2 linked regions of the Herpetosiphon gulosus genome follow. Each later gene encodes a partner of the first gene's protein in a complex. Links are inferred from orthologs where the notes say so. Each region holds a gene or a part of one and is shown in the gene's direction. Other genes may lie near its edges.

Region 1 (2,815 bases):
TGGCTGGATGTTCGCCATTTGCCAACTAGCCAAATTCGTGAGCGTTACCCACACGTATTGGATTACGCCGAAGATTTTGCAGGCGTTAATCCCAAACATGATTTTATTCCAGTCAAGCCAACCCAACAATCGAGCCTTGGTGGTTTGCCAACCGACCTCAATGGGAGCGTGGCTGGCTTCGAAGGTTTGTATGCAGTTGGGGCTTGCGCCAATAACGGCGTGCATGGCGAGCAAGCCTTGCCTGGCAACGAATTAGCAGCGGCTGTGGTGTTTGCCAAATTGGCAGGCGCTGCAATTGCAGGCAAACTGGGCACGGCCAGCTATGGCAACGTGCCAAGCTACGCCACCAGCAATGCTAGCGATGAAATCGAAGGCTTGTTCGGCCAAAAAGGTAGCCACAAATTGGGACTTGTGCGCAAAAACTTGCGTCAAGCCTTCAATAGCCAAGCCCACACTGCGGCCAGCGATGAACAACACGTTGGCTTGGTGCATAGCTTGCGCGAACAATTTGGCCAAATTGCCTTGCACGATAAAAATCGGCGCTTTAATACTGAATTGCTCGAAGCCCTAGAGCTTGATCGGCTGCTTGATGTGGCCGATGCTGTGGCGAAAGCAAGCGTGGCTGCGCTCTAAGCGGATTGGAATTCTCTCACCTACGAACCTTACAAGGGTTGGTTTCCGCTGCGAACCACTTGATTTTGTGGTTCATCGATGGATGCGTGCTGGTCCCTGATTGTCCTTGAGGGGGTGCAGGGGGATTAAAGCCCCCTGCGTCTCCCGCCTAGAGGCGGGACGGAAGGGTGGTGATCCGAATGCTGATTAACACACTACCCTTGAAAGAAATAAGGATCAGAGATGAGGGAACATCGACAATTATAAATGGCGTGAACCAATTCACTTAAGCGCTAGAACCTAGTGGAGTAGTTTCAATGAAAGTAACATTTCGTGTGCCACGCTTCGATGCTGCCACCGATTTTACCGCCAAATATCAGGTCTATCATGTTGAGGTAAATCAATTTACCACGATTCTTGATGCCTTGAACATCATCAAAGACGAACAAGATAGTAGCTTGACCTTTCGGCGTGGCTCGCAATCGGGCATCGATGGCTCATGCGGCATGATGATTAATGGCCGCAATCGCTTGGCTTCGACCACCCGTGTGTTGTCCTTAAATACCACTGAAATTGCTGTAGGGCCATTACCAGGCTTCCCAGTTATTCGCGATTTAGTGGTTGATTTCGATTCGTTTTTTGCCAAAGATGCAGTGATGTTGCCCTATTTGGTCACCGATATCGCTAAGCCTGCCGATGGCAAAGAGCGCTTGCAAAGCCCCAAAGATGCTAACCGCATCGCCTTGGCGGCTAGCTGTAATCAATGTGGTTGCTGTACCTCGGCCTGCCCAGTTCACTGGAGCAACGGCGAATATTATGGCCCATCAGCATTAACTCGCGCCTATCGCTTCGTCGAAGATTCACGCGACACCGCGATTAAGGCTCGCTTAGATATTGTTGGCTCTGAAACCGGCGTTTGGCGCTGCCATACCGTGTTCAACTGCTCAGAATGTCCTAAGTCGATTCCCAATGGCGAAAATATTCAAGCCCTCAAGCGCAAAATTATGCTGAATAAAATTGGCCTTGGGCGGATTGAAGTTAAAGTTGCTCGAACCGAAGCAACTGTCTAAATTCTATGACTGGGCAATCATCAATTCAAACCTTGCTGCACCATTGGCTCAAGCTGTTTGCCTTGGCGATTGCCCAGTTGGTTCAACGCTTCGCCAAGCCACCAAACCAGCTAGCAATGAATGTAGATCAAGCACCACCTATGTCTGTTACCCCAACCGACCAACCAGAATTTGAAGCCGAATTGTTCTCAATTGAGGTAGTTGCAAACCCTGAGTTTGAGACTGCTATGTTGATTGAGCCAGTTGAATTATCATCCCCAACACCAACCCTGACTGAGCATTTAAATCCAGATCTGTTGCTGCGAGCCGAGGCTGTGCTGTTTGTAGCAGGCGATCCGGTTGAGTATGCCACCTTGGCCAAGGCGCTCGAATTGCCTGAGCAGGACATTCCGCTGTTGATTGCTGATTTACGCCAGCGTTTCAATGGGCGCGGCATTCGGTTACAAGATCAAGCTGGTACCTTGCAATTGGTTAGTGCGCCTGAGGCAACCGATGCCCTTGAACGGTTTCTAGGGGTCAGCCAGCCGCAAAAACTCTCGCCAGCAGCCCTTGAGGTTTTGGCAATTATTGCCTATCGCCAACCAGTAACCCGGGCTGGGCTTGAAGCAATTCGGGGGGTTGATTCGAGTGGCGTTGTGCGTTCGCTCTTGGCGCGTGAATTAATTTATGAGGTTGGTCGGGCTGAAACAATTGGCCGCCCAGTGCTTTATGGCACAACCAGTCAATTTTTGCATATTTTTGGGATCACGAGTTTGGCTGAATTGCCAGCCTTTAATTTTGAACGCCAAGCCCCAATCGACCCCGACGCAACTCAAGAACGCCTGTTTTAAGCAATTTAGCTCCCTCACCCCAACGACTTTTTCTAAGCTGCTAGGGCAAGGGAATTCGCTATGATTAAACTGAAGATGCGACTTCGGCTGGCTCAGCCACGCTAGGTTCAGGTTTGGCCGAATGCGGTAAGGCTTTGAATAATTTCAAGCCCCATTGCACCGCAGGCCCGATGCTAACTGCAAACAACAAGGTGCCCCAACCAACATCACCGCCCATAATCCAGCCTAAAAACAATACAGATAGCTCAATGCCAGTGCGAACATGGCGCACAGGCCAGTTGAAACGTTTCACCAAAAACAGCA
Region 2 (3,002 bases), on another replicon or contig:
CCGAAACAATTGCCAAATCGACCACTCCAGCATTGAGCAATTCAACCAACTCGCTGGCTCCGGCCTCATGCAATTCGAGCTGAATCCCGCGATAGCGTCGATTAAAAGCGGCCAAGGCTTGGGGAATTAGCCGCGTACCAACGGTTGGCGTAACGCCCAACGAGACATGGCCCACCGTCAGATCAGCGCGAGATTGTAAGGCATGGCGAGCTGCTTGAAGTTCGGCCAAGATTCGCCGCGCATAGGGCAATAGTAATTTGCCAGCATCGCTTAATTCAACGCCTCGGCCAACCCGATTAAACAAACCCACCCCTAATTCTTGCTCAAGTGCTCGCAGGGCTTTGCTCAACGATGGTTGAGCGATATGTTGTTCGTGGGCAGCCTTCGTTACACTGCCCAAGCGGGTCACGGCCTCAAAATAGCGTAATTGACTTAATTCCATTGTTACTCCCTGATAATTGATAGCCTAAAGCTATGGTTTCTAGAGCAATCATATCTTAGACGTAGCGATTTGTTAACGGTAGAGTACATACCAACAACGAAATCGCCTTGGCGCAATACGGGGCAATGGTGAATTGATTTGGGCCAAGGCTTCACGCGACACAACGAGGTATGCTATGCGGCAGCGTTATACAACTGATGTTTTGGTAATTGGCACAGGTGGGGCAGGCTTACGGGCAGCGATCGAACTGCATGATCAAGGCTTGAAGGTATTGCTGGTGGGCAAGCGACCCAAGGCCGATGCTCATACAGTTTTGGCGGCTGGCGGCATCAACGCAGCACTGGCGACGGTTGATGTTGACGATCATTGGGCGATTCATGCCGCCGACACCTTGCAAGAAGGCCGTATGCTGGGCGACCCGCGCATGGTCGAATTGCTCTGTCAACAAGCACCCAAGGCGATTACAGAACTTGAGGCTTGGGGCATGCCTTTTGCCCGAACTAGTTCCGGTCTGATCGATCAGCGCTATTTTGGGGCACATCGCTATCGCCGCACCTGTTTTGTTGGCGATTACACTGGGCTTGAAATTATCAAAGCCTTAATTCGTGAAGTTGAGTACCGCCAAATTCCGATTCTCGAACGCGCCTATATCAGTGATTTGCTGCACACAGGCAATCGGGTCAATGGTGCATACGGCTTTTGGCTGGCCGATCAACATGAGTTTGCGATCGAAAGCAAAGCCGTGATTCTGGCGACCGGCGGCCATATTCATAGCTATCAGCGTTCCTCGTCGCGGCGGCGCGAAAATACCGGCGATGGTATGGCTTTGGGCTTGCAAGTCGGTGCCTACTTGGCTGATATGGAGTTGGTGCAATTTCATCCATCGGGCATGATCTTCCCACATGAATTAGCTGGAACCTTGGTAACCGAAGCAGTGCGCGGCGAGGGCGGACGACTTTACAACCGCCATGGCGAACGTTTTATGCAGCGCTATGATGCTGAACGCATGGAATTATCGACGCGTGATCGGGTGGCTTTGGCCAATTACACCGAAATTATTGAAGGCCGTGGCACTGAGCATGGCGGGGTTTGGCTCGATATTAGTCATATGCCAGCGAGCTTAATCCACGAACGCTTGCCACGCATGGTTGAGCAATTTCAGGCGGTTGGGGTGGATATTACCCGCGAAGCCATGCAAATTGCCCCAACTGCCCATTATTCGATGGGGGGCTTGCAGGTCGAGCCTTTCAGCCATGCGACCAACATTGCTGGGTTATATGCGGCGGGCGAGGTTACGGCTGGCGTGCACGGGGCTAATCGGCTAGGCGGCAATAGTTTGGCCGAAATTTTGGTATTTGGGCGAATTGCGGGCCAACATGCCGCCGAATATGTGCGTCACCACAGCAAACAAAGCCTGCACGAAGCCCAAATGCAAGCAGCCGCTGAGCGTTTGGCTTGGGCTAGTCAACAATCAGGAGCCTTCCAACGCAGCCTAATCGACCAATTACAACAAGTGGTTTGGCATGGCGCTGGCGTGGTACGCAACGAACAAACCCTCGAAGCCAGCCTTGATCAACTAAATACGCTGCGGTTTCAGTCTCAACAACGCTCAGTTGGTGCTGCTGATATAGCCGCAACTTTAGATTTACAATCGATGTTGTTAACTGCAGAAGCGACAATTTTGGCAGCCTTGATGCGCCCCGAAAGCCGTGGAGCCCATCAACGCAGCGATTATCCCGCGACTGATCCGCTCTGGCAGCGTACGATTGTGGTCAAGCCCTATCGCGATGAACATGATCGACTTCGATTGCAACTGGATACCCAATTAATTCCCACTGCCAGTGAGCAAGTACAGACGGCCTTCAATCATCAAGAATATAGTGTTGCTGGGCGTTTGGTTGAATAAGGAGGGATTGGGATTAGTTGTTAGAAATCAGGCATCCGCCAGTAATGTAGAAGCACAGAGGAATAATGGCTATGAGCCTCACATCACAAACTGATTTAGGATGTCATAAGCCCATAGCCTCGTTCCTACTCCGCAGCATCAAAATTTAAAGGGTCGTCGATTGGTGGCACATAACTTAGACCTTCTTGGATTGCCTCCATCACATCGTCGGTTTCGCCTTCGCGTAGGTTTTCGCTGGTTAATTCATCAAGCGACTCGAAGGGTTCGCTCAAATCGGCGTAAGCTTCGGTTTCGCCTTGTTCAATATCGGTCACGGTAAAATCTTGGGTTTGTTCAATTTCATCAGCATTGAAAACACCCAAAATATCACTTTCTTCATTGCGATAACCTGCTAACTCGCGCAGTTCATCACGTAAATCGTCACTCATAGTAAGACTCCTTTTATCGAGGGGCCAGCGACTAGGGGCTAGGGTTCATTGGGTTGGCAACCAGTGCTCGTTCCCTCACCCCCAGCCCCTCGCCCACGGCGTGCGGGAGAGGGGGTCAGGGGGTGAGGGCATGCTGGCCGTTGTTAACGCGATAAACCATTACAACTAGGGGCTAGGGTTCAGGAATATCTTAGCAACCCTAATCGCTAATCCCTGACCCCTGACT

The links.
Region 2: the proteins of ABEB26_RS00340 (region 1) and ABEB26_RS18460 are in contact, whole or in part, in a solved structure (PDB 1NEK), measured with the Escherichia coli proteins. The link is inferred for Herpetosiphon gulosus from one-to-one orthologs.

The regions. Positions count from the first base shown.
Region 1 is NZ_BAABRU010000001.1:50,412-53,226, forward strand. Bases 48-2,805 are described here. They hold ABEB26_RS00340 (succinate dehydrogenase/fumarate reductase iron-sulfur subunit), read left to right. Parts: upstream 48-929; coding sequence 930-1,682; downstream 1,683-2,805. Other genes in these bases: ABEB26_RS00335 (FAD-binding protein), read left to right, coding at 48-633; scpB (SMC-Scp complex subunit ScpB), read left to right, coding at 1,688-2,512; ABEB26_RS00350 (YczE/YyaS/YitT family protein), read right to left, coding at 2,577-2,805. In the rest of the region: more of ABEB26_RS00335, read left to right, coding at 1-47; more of ABEB26_RS00350, read right to left, coding at 2,806-2,815. UniProt on the Escherichia coli protein: Two distinct, membrane-bound, FAD-containing enzymes are responsible for the catalysis of fumarate and succinate interconversion; the fumarate reductase is used in anaerobic growth, and the succinate dehydrogenase is used in aerobic growth.
Region 2 is NZ_BAABRU010000014.1:6,683-9,684, reverse strand. The notes cover bases 38-2,982. They hold ABEB26_RS18460 (FAD-binding protein), read left to right. Parts: upstream 38-617; coding sequence 618-2,348; downstream 2,349-2,982. Other genes in these bases: ABEB26_RS18450 (diacylglycerol/lipid kinase family protein), read right to left, coding at 2,976-2,982; ABEB26_RS18455 (hypothetical protein), read right to left, coding at 2,474-2,776; ABEB26_RS18465 (LysR family transcriptional regulator), read right to left, coding at 38-442. Also shown: more of ABEB26_RS18465, read right to left, coding at 1-37; more of ABEB26_RS18450, read right to left, coding at 2,983-3,002. UniProt on the Escherichia coli protein: Two distinct, membrane-bound, FAD-containing enzymes are responsible for the catalysis of fumarate and succinate interconversion; the fumarate reductase is used in anaerobic growth, and the succinate dehydrogenase is used in aerobic growth.